3 regions of the Arthrobacter sp. NPDC093125 genome follow, and region 3 is predicted to be linked to each of the others. Evidence: riboswitches for the same ligand, from Rfam matches in the RefSeq annotation. Region 3 holds a riboswitch; each other region holds the start of a gene.
The links. A riboswitch is a leader RNA that binds a small molecule or an ion and turns the genes downstream of it on or off. The one in region 3 is predicted to bind cyclic di-AMP.

Region 1 (4,360 bases), on a different contig from region 3:
GGGCGCTGACGTGCTGAGCGGATCAATCCCTTGGGGAACAGACAGCTCCTTCGGCAAGAGCTGCCACGCAGGGGTCTGCACCGGAGCCGCCATCGTCGGGGCCTGGCCCGTCAGCGCGGGGGCAATCAGCATCCCGGCGGGAATGGCCAGGGCGGCGAGCAGGACCGTAAGGAGCAGGGTGGGCCAGGCCCGGAGCAGCACGCCGATGCCGGCACTACGCGGACCGCTGCGTCTTCTGCCGATCCTGGCGCGGCCGGTTGCCTTGCCTGTGGTGCCCCTCATGCCGCTGGTCCTCAAAGTCCTGAAATTACCCCATTAGTTCCTGAAACCTGGGCCTCTCGCTATATCCTCAATAGTAGTCGGCGGCAGCGACAGCCCTTTTTCGTTGAATCTAAATGGATGCCAGCGTGCCGCAAACACCCAAGCAATCGTCGAGGAGCATTCCATGAAGCATGACGTGACCATCGAGATTCCCAAGGGATCGCGCGTCAAGTACGAAGTCGACCACGAGACCGGCCGCGTCCGCCTGGACCGCGTTCTCTTCACTTCCATGCAGTACCCCACCCACTACGGCTTCTTCGAGAACACCCTCGGCGAAGACGGCGACCCGCTGGACGCACTGGTGCTGCTGCAGGACTTCGATCTGCACCCGGGCGTCATCGTTGAGGCCCGCCCCATCGGCGTCTTCAACATGACCGACGACGGCGGCGGTGACGCCAAGGTCCTCTGCGTGCCGGCCGATCCCCGGTTCGACCACATCCAGGAAGTCAGCGACGTCAGCGAGTTCCTGATCAAGGAAATCGAGCACTTCTTCACCCGCTACAAGGACCTGGAGCCCGGCAAGTGGGTCAAGGCCGAGGGCTGGGCCGACCGTGCCGCCGCAGAGGCAGAGCTCGAGGCCTCCATCAAGCGCTACGTGCCTGCAGCACACTAACGTTCCCCAGCACGACGGCGGCTGTGCGGTTCCAAGCGGACCGCACCAGCCGCCGTCGTAATTTAACCGGCTGAATTTCGCTGCCAGGCCACGCCGGAACGACCGGCGCCGTTACGCAAATGTGACTTTTACCGGGTTCGTGGGATAGCCTCTTCCGGTGCCTTGGTTTCCGTCGGGGCACTCCCGGGAGGAATGCCGAGCCCTGCCGCTGACCGGGATCCGTTCGCAATATCCAACTGGCAGGGACGGGGGAACCACGTCTTTACCGTCCTTGGTTTCCAAGGACTTGGGGTTAAGTCCTGTCGCTCCCTTTCGCAAGGGACGCAGGACCGGGTGACCTCCCATCCGAACCCGACAGCTCACCCCGCAGGCATGGGAGAGGCAAAATCCATGTCACGTAAGACCATGTCCGCGCGCCACCGCGCCACCCCGACTCAGTCCATCGCTTTGCAGGGACTGTCCTATTCTCTGAAGTCCAACGCATCATCCATGGCCCGGCCGGCCGCCGCCGTCGCCGCCGCTTCAGGCCTTGTCTTCGGCGTCGGAGCCCCCGCCATGGCCGGCGCCAACGCTCCAGAGACATCGGGTACCGCCAGCGTCCAAGCCCAGACCGCAGCTCACGCTCCGGCACCTGCTGCGCCTGCCGCATCCGGCGCCACCCACACGGTTGCGCCAGGCGACACCCTCGGCGCGATCTCTGCACAGCACGGCGTTGCCCTGAACGCCGTCCTGTCTGCCAACGGGCTGTCCCTGTCCTCGGTGATCTACCCAGGTGACCAGATCGTGATTCCGGGCGCCGCACACGCTGCACCGGCTCCACAGGCGGCCGCTCCGGCCGCTCCGGCTGCCCCTGCTGTTCCGCACGCCGCTCCGGCAGCACCCCAGCAGGCCAGCATGGGCATTTACCACGCTTCCGCGTCCATCAAGCCGGCTTCGACCAAGACGGCATCCTCCACCACCCCGGCCAGCGGAGTCGGCGGCGCGCTCGTGGCATCCGCCCGTGCACAGCTGGGAGCTACCCAGGACTGCACCATCCTGGTGGAGCAGGCACTGCGCTCGATCGGCAAGCAGGTGGGCGATCTTGCGCCCATGCAGTTCCACCAGTACGGAACCCCGGTTTCAAACCCGCAGCCCGGCGACCTGATCATCAGCTCCGGCCACGTTGCCATCTACATCGGGAACGGGCAGGCCATCAGCAGTGGCATGAACGGCGTCAACGAAACCATCGTTCACCCGACCTCCTGGCTGACAGGAACGAGCTACGTGCGCGTCAACGCCTAAGCGTCAGTTCAAACACACCAGCGGCAGGTGCTACGGCGCCTGCCGCTGCTGTTTCCGCATACGGGCAGCGGAAGCTTTGCGCTCCGGGAATAACAGCAGCTCGGGGCGGGGACAAGAATTCCAGCACGGACAACTCTCCTGGTTCGGGTGGGACAAACTTGTCTCGCAGCGACCAGCAGGTAGTGTGATTCACGATGTTCACGCTGACTATCAACCAAACAGACAGCCGGCGCGACGGCGACCGGGTCCCGCAACTGCTCAAGGACCTCCGGCATATCCCCGCGCGCCTCGACTTCGATCGGTCGGTCGAGGACGAGGTCCAGGGGATAGTGGACTGTCCCCACCAGGCAGTGGACGCCGCCCTGGTCGCCCTTCGATGCGGCAGCTGGTACGTGGGACTCGGCGTGGGGCCGGTAAACGAACCGCTGCCCAACCAGATCAAGGATGCCGGCGGCCACAGCCTCATCTACGCCCGCCGGGCGGTGGACAGGCTCCGCAACAGCAAGGAGCGGATTCCCGTGGCCGTCGAGGGTCCCTATGCCGATATGGCGGCCGAGTGCGAGGCGATTCTTCGGCTGCTGGGCCACATTGTGCGCGACCGCAGCCAGGCCGAATGGCGGGTCCTGGACCTGCTGACCCCGGGCGTGCGCGGACAGCAGAAGGCAGTGGCCGCCGAGCTCGGCATCACCTCGCAGGCGGTCAGCAAGGCGGTGGCCCGGTCCCAGTGGAACGAGGAGCACGCGGCCCGCCCCGCAGCGGCACGGCTGCTCTCGCTCATCCTCGAAGTGCGGTAGCAGCGCTCCTGCCGCAGGAAGATTCCTCAGACAGCATTGGAGCGTCGCGAAAGACCAGGCGGAACTACAGGAGGCTGTGCAGAACGTGGGCGGCGCCGTCGTCGTACACGGACTTGGTGACCTCATCCGCGGCGGCAACCACCTCTTCCGGGGCCTGCCCCATCGCGACGCCGCGGTTCGCCCAGGCAAGCATCTCGATATCGTTGCGGCCGTCGCCGACCGCCACAGTCCTGGACGGATCGACACCAAGCCGGGTACGGAGGTTTTCCAAGGCGCTGGCCTTGGTGACGCCCGCCGCGGCGATGTCCAGCCATGCCGTCCAGCCCACAGAGTAGGTGACGCCGGCGAGACCGATGTGCTCGATGGCCTCGTTGAACTCCTCGGGGGTGTTCTCTGCGCTGAACACCACGACGCGCACCGCAGTGGCCTCCACCATGGTCTGGAAGTCGACGCCGATGGCTTCGACGCCGAAACTCGCGTCCTGGAAGCGCTCCGTCGACAGGAAGTTGCCGTCCTCGTCCTCGAGCGCGTACTTGGCAGTGGGAAGCCGCTTGCGCAGCGCGCGAAGGGCAGGTCCGGGATCGAACGTGGCCTTGTGGATGATCTCGTAGCCGTCGGTCAGCTCCGGATGCAGGCGCAGGGTGACGCCGCCGTTGCAGCAGACGGCGAAGCCGCGGTCGATGCCAATCTGCTCGATGATTGGCAGTGTCGCGTTGAGCGACCTTCCGGTCGCGATCATCACCTCATGCCCGGCAGCGACCACCGCCTGCGCGGCTTCGCGGACCGGCGCTGACATGTGGCCGTCGTGGTCCACGAGTGTTCCGTCAACGTCCAGGGCAATCATGAGCTTCTGGGATGCTTCTCGCTGGTCTTCGCTGCCAGCGGCTGAGGATTCAGTCAGGATAGTCATGCCCAATAGTAGACCAAACCCTGCTGACGGCCGCTAGGACACAGGCCACAGGAAGTATGAACGCAGCGTTAAGACTTAGGGCCGTTGCGACACGACAGCGCCGTGGCTACAGAACAGGCAGGACCTGCAGTCCGCCGAGGTATTTCTGCAGCGCCTCGGGAACGTTGACCGAGCCGTCCGGGTTCTGGTGGTGCTCCAGGATCGCCACAATCCAACGGGTGGTGGCGAGGGTCCCGTTCAGCGTGGCCACTGCACGGGTTCCCTTAGGCGTGCCGTCCTCGCTGAACACGCGTTCGCGGATGTTGAGGCGGCGGGCCTGGAAGGTGGTGCAGTTGGACGTGGACGTGAGCTCCCGGTAGGCGCCCTGGGTGGGGACCCAGGCCTCGCAGTCATACTTGCGGGCAGCGGACATGCCGAGGTCCCCGGCCGCCGTGTCGATCA
Region 2 (4,360 bases), on a different contig from region 3:
GTGCGGCACGAGAGTGCGGACCATAGACATGACGGGCGTGATGCCGCTCCCTGCGGTGAGCATGAGCAGCGGCCGCGGATGCTCCGGCAGGACAAAGTCACCCTGCGGCGGGGCCAGGAACAGCACGTCACCGGGCTTGGTCTCGCGGACGAGGACGCCCGAGACGGCTCCGACGTCGCTGACCGTGATGGCGGGATCCTGGCCGGCCGGAGCACTCAGGGAGTAGGAACGCCAGTGGCGCACGCCGTCGAGCTCGACGCCGATGCGGGCCCATTGTCCGGCCTTGTGCGCCTTCCAGCCGCGGCCCGGGCGGAAGTGGATGGTGGCGGAGTCCGCCGTTTCGGGGACCACCTTGGTGACCACGCCGCGAAGCTGGCGGGCCGAAAAGACGGGATTGAAAAGCGCGAGGATGTCCTCCGGCGCCAACGGGGTTGTCAAAACCGTCGTGGCGCGTACCAACTTGCGGAGCCGAATCATATTGTCCGCCACCTGTTGGATTCACCCATGTATTTCTCCTAGTGAAACCGGTGATCGTAATATATAAACCTACCGCAACCCCCACCTACTAGAGTCCACCATGCAGGTGCAGGGGGCAACAGGAGGCCGGGACGGTCCGCATGCTGCCGTACCCAATAACTGCACCTTACAAACGTAACTGCACCTTACAAACGTAACTGCACCTTACAAACGCGACTGGGGTTTCCCGTTAGATCGCCAGCAGCTCCTGCACGAGCTCGCGGCATTTCCGGTAGGACGAGGCCTTCGGGTCGATCAGGGCAAAGTGGTCGCCGGGAACCTTGACCACCTGGACGGGGGCGCCGGCGGCGCGGGCTGCCGCGGCGTACCCCTCCGACTGGCTCAATGGCACGGTGGTGTCCTCGAGCCCGTGGACGGCGTAGACGGGGATATTCAGCGGGACCGCGGTCATGGGATCCGCGTACTTGTGCCGCTTGGGGTACTTGCCGGAGGAGCCGCCCATCAGGTTGCTCACTGCCCCGTTGCTGAGATCGAGCCAGTCGGCCTGGGCGAGGTTGAGCAGCCCCGACTGGCTGACCACTCCCGTCAGACGCACGGCCTGGCCGTTGAGGTTCCTCTCGACCTGCCTGTCCGCATCCGGCGTGCCCAGCTCCGCGAGGCGGTCACGGCCGGCAGCCCAGACGGCGAGATGGCCGCCGGCGGAGTGCCCCAGCGCCACGACGTTGGTGAGGTCCAGTCCGTGTTCTTCAGCTACCCCGCGCAGCCGGTCAATCCCGGCCAGCACGTCCTCGAAGGTGTGCGGCCATCCGCCGCCGTTCCCGGCCCGGCGGTACTCCAGGTTCCAGGCCGGCATGCCGTGGGCTGCCAGGTCCTTCGCCAGCGGTTCACCCAGTTCGGCTCCGTACTGCGAGCGCCAGTATCCGCCGTGGATGACCACCACGACGCCGCGGGCAGGCCGGCGCTTCCCATTGCGGGACGAGGATGCGGGCGGCGTTTCCGGCAGAAAGAGCTCGCCCCACTGGCTGGGGTGGTCACCGTATTGGTACTTCTGCCGCTTCACTGCATCCTCCTTGGGTCCTGGCGCGCAGGAGGCTTGCCCCTGCCCGCCACTGCCGCGGTGCCCGGCTGTCCAGGGGACAGCAGAGTCCGACGGCGCACATCAGCCATGTGCCGAGCCTAACAGTGAGCTGGCTCCCATCGGCGGAAAGCCGGACCCGCTGTGGCGCGTGCGCAGGCCGCTGCCGTAAGATGCACCCCGCTGCCGGTTCGGTGCACGCCGCTTTTGGGCATGGAAGTGTGCTGCCTGCCGGCGTCACATCCCCGGCTGTCACACGCCCTTGATAGTTTGGAGCCATGGCAAGCAACTGGGACCGGCTGGACGTCAGCCAGCGCGAGTCCGTGCAGGAGAACGTGGAGCTCTACGAGCGTGTCCGGCCGGCCCTGAAGCTTGTCACCCGCGAGGTCCTGCTGATGCTGCGGACCATGCTCAAGGATACGGAGGTCACCCCTCTGTTCGTCACCGGCCGGACAAAGACGGTGGAGTCATTCCGGGAGAAAATCTCGCGGACCGAGGAGCCGCTCGAACCGGACGGGCCGCGCCTGCTGAAGTTCCCCGACCCCTTCCGCACCCTCAACGACATGGTGGGCGTCCGCGTGATCACCAAGCTGCCGACGGAAAACGCCGCCGTGGCCAACATCATCAAGCGCCAGCGCCAGCTCTTCGACTGCCGCGGGGACCGCGAGAAGGACATCGGCTCCATTGAGTCCGGAACATACGGCTACTCCAGCCGGCACCTGATTCTGCGGACCATCCAAAACGACGTGGTCAAGGAATACCAGCAGGTCTTCAACCCTGAGGTTCAGCCGAACGGCAGCTATTTCTTCGAGTGCCAGATCCGCACCGTCTTTGCGCACGCGTGGAGTGAGATCGAACACGATATCCGCTTCAAGGCGGAGGACCCGCGCGCCTGGACGCCCCATTTCGACCGGCAGTTCACGGCCACGGCCGCCATGCTGGAAACGGTGGAGACCGCCTTCGCTGACCTGCACGAGCGCTATGAGGAGGTCCGCAGCTACTGGGACATGGACGGCGAGGGCGCGGCCCAGCTCACGCCCAACCGCATCCGTGACGTGTGGCGCGCACTGCTGCCGCACGTGGACCGGAAAGTGGACGATGACTGGGGATGGGCGGCTGAGCTCATGGCTGCCCACGGCCTCAACCAGACCGTGCAACTGGCCGGTCTGCTCAGCGCCAACCGGATCACCGAGGTCCGCAAGGCCCTGGACCACCGCTACTCCCCCGGTCCGGACCGGCTGCTGGATGACCTGCTGCTGTGGCAGTACGGCACGAGGCACATCGACCTCACCGCAGAAGCGCCCGACGTCGTTCCGCACCCGCGGCGCGACAGCCTCCTGCGGCGGCTGAAGCAGATCGAACGCTACCGGCAGACCAAGAAGTAGAGCCGGCCGCGGCGCGGCGGACTCCACCTCCCGACGCACCCCTACCCGGCGCAACCTGAGATCGCTCGCACAACACGCCCCTGTTACCCAAATGTGACTTTTGCTCCAGGCTCCCGTACGGTAGAAGACGTGCCTTCCTCACCGAGGAAGGCATTCCCGCGCTGATTGCCTAACTCTGCCGCAGCCTCGGGATCCGATCGCAGACCTTTCCGGCAGAGACGGGGAAACCAATTTTCGGCCCGCTCGAAGCGGGCCTTGGGGTGAAGCCGCGCAGATCCTGATTCCTCAGGCCGCGGCCGGGTGTCTCCCATCCGAATCCGACAGCTCACCTCGCAGGCATCGGGAGAGGCTCCTTCATGTCTTCACGCATTACCCCTGCCCGCCGCGCAGCGGCCGGCCGTTCAAACCCGTTCGCTTCCGCATCGCGCGCAGTCACGGCAAATGCCGGAGGACTGGGACGCAAGGCTGCCGTGGTCCTCGCGGCATCGGGGCTCGCCTTCACCGGGACCATGGCCGCGAATGCCGCCAACGCCCCGGCCCAGAAGGCCGCCGCCCCCGCCTCAGCTCCCGAGGCTGCCAGCCAGTCGCAGGCCCCGCTGAGCGCCAGCTCCAGCGTCAGCATCGCCTACGAGCGCCCGGCCGTGAAGTCCACGCCGGCCCCCGTTGTCAAGGCACCCGTCGTTGTGGAGAAGCCGGCTGCGCCTGCGGCTCCCAGGGTTGCTGCAGCGCCGAAGGCTGCTGCCGCCGCCCCCGCCGCTGCTCCGGCACCCGCGGCCGCGCCCGCGCCGAAGGTCACGGTCAAGTCCGCACCGGCACCGGCAAAGGCCCCCGCGCCCGCAGCCGCCGGCGGCATCAACGCCTCCATGGTCGCCGCGGCCTACGCCCAGGTCGGCATCAGCCAGGACTGCACCGCCATGGTGGAGAAGGCACTGGGCGCCTCGGGCATCCGTGTTGGCGACCTCGCCCCCATGCAGTTCATGAACTACGGCAAGGTCGTCTCCACGCCCCAGCCCGGCGACATGATTGTCCAGTCCGGCCACGTAGCCATCTTCGTCGGAAACGGCAAGGCGCTCAGCGGCGGCATGAACGGCGTGAACGAGACCATCGTTCACCCGCTGTCCTGGCTCACCGCAACCGGTCCGGTCACCTTTGTGCGGCCCGCAGCCTAACCGCGACTAAGCAAGACCGCGCACCTGAATAAGGTGCGCTCACAGAGCCGGCGTTGCGCTGCCTTGGGGGCAGCGGAGCGCCGGCTTTTTGCTGCCCTATGCACGTTTTGCCTTCCCTCGACGGCGGGGACAGCTTCCATATCCCGTCAAACTTCCGCCCTGCCTCCTTGTAGAAACCCTCCAAAATGGCGCCCCGATTTGGAAACTAGCGTCTGTTTGAGAGAGATCCGCACCTACAAGGCAAGGAACAAAAT
Region 3 (4,360 bases):
CACAGCTCTGGCCCGGAGGGTTTCGGTGCTGTAGTTCTGCACCTCCTCCGTGGGGACATGAGCGTAGTAGTCAGGGAGGAAATGCCTGTCGGGCTTGATGGAGCCGGCAGCAGCAGTATGCTCCGCGCGGTCAGATTTGGGTGACATGGCGATGCGCCTCCACACCGCGGCGTGTTATCGCAAGCTGCGGCTGATCAGCTCGTCTCGCGCATGTTTTCATCATCGCCGCAACCCGGAAACACGTCCAGAGCCGCAGCGCCCAGGGTTCCGTCATCTGTCTAAAGTCGGCTTTCTCCCCGATGGCCGACGTTCCATTGGACGGCCCCACTCCGAGCCGTGAATAGCGCCTGACAAGAAAGCGGGGGTCGTCGCTTCAATGTAGCGCTGCAGGACGATGGGCAGGGGCTCCGCCCAGAGCGTGATCAATAAGGCGTGGAAGCGCCCTCCTTGCCAAAGGGTCTGCCGCCGATCATAAGAAATCGGGCGGGTAGGGCACGAGTCACTTGGAGTCGGTGATGGTGCCTGGGAATCTAGGTCGTGCCGGGCCCTTGGGCGCGCCCGAAAGGCTGCCGCATTCCACTGGACCGTGCATTGAGCGGGCAAAAAAAGAAGGGTGTGGCAATGTGCACACCTTGGGCTTCGGATTCGGTTGAACTGAGGTCGGACCGCACGGATTGGGGAAGTCCCACCTCGGGCGCAGCGGTTTACCTGTTCAGGTTTTTAGCCTATGAGTATGCACAATTTGTGTTGTGAAGGGCCCCCTCGGGGGCCTTTTTCATTGGTGGCCGTTGCTGTGGCCGGTTGCCTCCTTGGCTTCCTGGATCGACGCTTTCGTCGTCCCACACCACTTCATGGGCGTTCATGGCTCGACCAACATGACATGAGGAAAATTCCGTGCGGGTTCCTGGGCTGCGTGTTTCGGATTTCACCCGGGTTTCCTTTCGTCCGCTCGTAGTGGCTGTTCTGCTAGTTCATGCTGGGTGCGGGGGAGGGTTACATGACTTGTAGCCCACTGAGGTTGAAGATAGATGCCGTCGACGCGCGCAGGCCGTCTGATACTCCCCGACCTGAGCCAGTCACCTCGGCCGCTAAGGCATACAGCCATCAGCGCCCGAGGTCGCCTGACGACATCGCATGTTAGCCTGCCGGCATGCTGACGGGCCACCCAGTCACTGCCACCGCGTGCGGGTTTATGGACCGAAGCTGGAGATGCGAGACTCTGCGTCAGAGTTCGAAGTCTTCATCCGCATACTGCCCGTTGAGCTGCAGACAACGGGCGCTCAGGCCTTCATCCAGGAACTATTCGCGTGGAGAACGGCCCTCGTGCGGGACTGCCAGCAGCTGCCGGAGCTTCCTCCCGAAGCTGACCGCTCCTCTGCGGAAATCAAGGCCCTGCGCATGAGGACCGACGCGTTCGTGGAGTATCTGGATGACTGGCTACATGTGCCCGACCGTGAGCTCGGCGACTACTCCGAGCAGATGAGGAAAGGAATGGATCCGCCGTTGGCCGGACATCGATCCGGAGCTGCACCTGAAGCCTCAGTTAGGTGGCACCAGCACTGGGTCGTAGGCACGGATCCAGCGGCGGCAACCGCCGGAGCTGGCACCGTCAGTATCTCTCGCCGGTCGCGTCCACGGTAAGGCCGCGCAATGCGGCGTGGCTTGCCCAGAAGAAGAAACTACCTTGGGACGGGACTATAGCAAGTCCAAAATCCGCGAGCAGGAGGGGTGCGGGGCGGGTTGCTACGGTTTGGCGGGGCAGTGCATTACTCGCCAGGGACCGGGCTAGTTACTAAATCACGCCCTCATCCACAATAGCGACGCGCGCAGGACTCAGTAACGAATTTGTAACATAAAGCTTTTCTTGCTTACATGGGAGGTAGCCATACCCTCACGTGGTATGCGTGTACCCGCTTCGCCAAACCCCGCCGGCGGTACATGAACCCTTATCTCTAGGCGGGGGCGGAAGACCCACGAATGACGCCTTTGGGCGTCTTGGGGTGAAGCCTGGCCCTGTCATTGCATGCCCGTGAGGCGCGTGTCAGGGGAGGCCGGACAGTCCACTCGTCCGAATCCGACAGCTAATTTCGCCGGCGTCGAGAGGATCTACGCTTTGCCTTCCCACGACAACCACGGCCCACGCCGTGCCATTTTCTCGAGTACATCCGGCAAGGGCCGCCGCCGGGCAGCCTCATCCCCAATGCCGACGCTGCGGGGCCGCGGCCAACAGCTGGCTGTTGCGGCGGCAGTGACCGGAATGATTGGCATGACGGTGCTCACCACGGCTCACGCCGCGCCAGCCGGGATCTCGACGGCGCGCGAAGTTCGCGCCGAGGCGGCCGCCGCCCCCGCCGCCCAGCCGTCCCTGGCGGCGGAGGCAGGATCGTCGCTTGTTTTTGATCGGCCCCAGGTCGAGTCCTCCCCGGCGCCGAAAGCGGCACCGAAAGCGGCACCGAAAGCGGCGTCCAAACCGGCGCGGAAAGCGGCACCGAAAGCGGCGTCCAAACCGGCACGGAAAGCGGCACCGAAATCCGCCCGGGTTTCCGCGCCTTCGGCAGGCCTACGGGCGCCGCTCGCCTCTGTGAACGTGAGTTCGCCATTTGGGCTCCGCGGCAATCCCCTGACCGGGGCCGCCGGCGAAATGCATACCGGGCTTGATCTCGCAGGGGCATGCAACACGCCCGTGTTGGCTGCAGCTGCGGGAAAGGTAACGGAGGCAGGCTGGAGCCCGTACGGTGGCGGAAACCGGATTGTAGTTGACCACGGCAAGGGCCTGAAGACCACATACAACCACCTTGCCAGCATCGGCGTTTCGAAGGGTCAAGCCCTGGGCAAGGGTAGTCGGATAGGCGCTGTCGGAACCACCGGTAACTCCACTGGCTGCCATCTTCACTTTGAAGTGATGGTCAAGGACCGGACCGTCAACCCCGCCGCTTACCTCTAGGGCAATGACACTAGGACCTGTCAGCATTTGCTGAAAGTTCTGCTTAGTTTGAGTAACGGGTTCATCGAAACCGTCCACCGCAACCGGCAGCACCCCTACGCGGAGAAGCTCCTCGCCTCCGTGCCCGGGTCACCCGGCTTGACCCTCGACCAACCGCCGCTATACAACCGCCGGAGCAAGATGGCCCGTCCCGGCGCAGGAATGCTGCGCCGAAACGGGCCAGTTGTGGTGCCGCTGGGGCAATCCCCTGACTTCGTAAAAACGCACCGGTCCGCGTTTTACGATCCTGCATGGTCCGGACGCTCCAGCAGCCGTGAGGCGGCGTATCCGATGACCAGGCCCCAGAAGGCCGAGTGGATGTTGAACAGATCCAGGCCGGAGATGGTCACCACGAAGGTCACCAGCGCGCCCAGGGTGAAGGTGGTGGAGAATGCGGTCACGAACGCCTGCTGGAGTGCCCGCAGCATCGCGATTCCGCCCAGGACCAGGACGAATTCCTTGGGCGTGGCCAGCATCAGCCTGGTCAGGGTGGGAGCCAGCGCCGCGCAGGCCAGTGCGAGGCAGCCGTAGGTCACCGCTGCGGTGTACTGGCGCTCTTTGGCTCCCGACGACGTCAACAAGGCGTTGGTGGGGCCGGTCACGCAGGCCGATACGGCACCTAAGCCGGCGTTCAGTACGGAGAACGCGCCGGACACAATCGCAAAAACGTTGACGGGCGGCCGGTGCCCGGCGGCGCGGAGCACGGCGATGCCCTGGCCGTTCTGGACGAACAGCACTGTCAGCGCCAGGGGAACCACGAGCTCCAGTTGCGCGGCCCAGGTGAACACGGGAGGGGTGAACACCGGGGCGGCCAGGAGCGGCCCCGGCCCGCGGGGAACGAATTGCCCGCTGACGGCCACCGCCAGGCATCCTGCCACCAGCGTGCCGAGGACCGGGGGAAGGAACTTTCCCAGGCCCGGAACGGCGGTCAGGAGGAGGAAGGCGCCCACCATCGGGGCGGCAATGGCCGGATTGGCCTGGCTTGAGGAAACGATGTCCGTGCCGAAGCGGAGGAAGACGGCGGCAACCATGGCCATGACGATCGGCATGGGAATTGTGGCCATGATCCGCCGGACCACCCCGGTTGCGCCCAGGGCCAGGATGAGCAGGCCGGCCGTGAAGAACGTGCCCACCACTTCCGGGAAGGACAGATGCTGCAGCGACGGCCCCAGCAGCACCGTGCCGGGAATGGACCAGGCAAACCCCAGCGGCTGCCGGTAGAGGAGCGACATGATGAGCGTCGCGGCGCCGCCGGAGAACAGGATGCCGAAAACCCACGAGGCGAGCTGGTCCTGGGTCAGCCCGCCGGCCGCGCCGACGGCCAGGGTGACGGCGATGGGCCCGGACGCGGTGAAGACCAATCCGATGGCGCCGTTG

Region 1: it holds a riboswitch for cyclic di-AMP, as region 3 does, so the genes downstream of both, ACIP9X_RS02360 (LysM peptidoglycan-binding domain-containing protein) here and ACIP9X_RS18630 (M23 family metallopeptidase) in region 3, are expected to answer to the same signal.
Region 2: it holds a riboswitch for cyclic di-AMP, as region 3 does, so the genes downstream of both, ACIP9X_RS02600 (hypothetical protein) here and ACIP9X_RS18630 (M23 family metallopeptidase) in region 3, are expected to answer to the same signal.

The regions. Positions count from the first base shown of each region.
Region 1 is NZ_JBIVOQ010000001.1:512,412-516,771, forward strand. Features, by position in the region: gene dacB (D-alanyl-D-alanine carboxypeptidase/D-alanyl-D-alanine-endopeptidase) at 1-282, opposite strand, end outside; gene ACIP9X_RS02355 (inorganic diphosphatase) at 446-934, shown strand; cyclic di-AMP (ydaO/yuaA leader) riboswitch at 1,126-1,322, shown strand; gene ACIP9X_RS02360 (LysM peptidoglycan-binding domain-containing protein) at 1,325-2,215, shown strand; gene ACIP9X_RS02365 (hypothetical protein) at 2,410-3,009, shown strand; gene ACIP9X_RS02370 (HAD family hydrolase) at 3,074-3,919, opposite strand; gene serS (serine--tRNA ligase) at 4,026-4,360, opposite strand, start outside.
Region 2 is NZ_JBIVOQ010000001.1:559,164-563,523, forward strand. Features, by position in the region: gene ACIP9X_RS02585 (ferredoxin reductase) at 1-477, opposite strand, end outside; gene ACIP9X_RS02590 (alpha/beta hydrolase) at 707-1,537, opposite strand; gene ACIP9X_RS02595 (GTP pyrophosphokinase family protein) at 1,831-2,937, shown strand; cyclic di-AMP (ydaO/yuaA leader) riboswitch at 3,094-3,290, shown strand; gene ACIP9X_RS02600 (hypothetical protein) at 3,294-4,106, shown strand.
Region 3 is NZ_JBIVOQ010000014.1:35,740-40,099, forward strand. Features, by position in the region: gene ACIP9X_RS18620 (hypothetical protein) at 1-147, opposite strand, end outside; gene ACIP9X_RS18625 (hypothetical protein) at 1,210-1,641, shown strand; cyclic di-AMP (ydaO/yuaA leader) riboswitch at 1,934-2,108, shown strand; gene ACIP9X_RS18630 (M23 family metallopeptidase) at 2,114-2,944, shown strand; gene ACIP9X_RS18635 (benzoate/H(+) symporter BenE family transporter) at 3,223-4,360, opposite strand, start outside.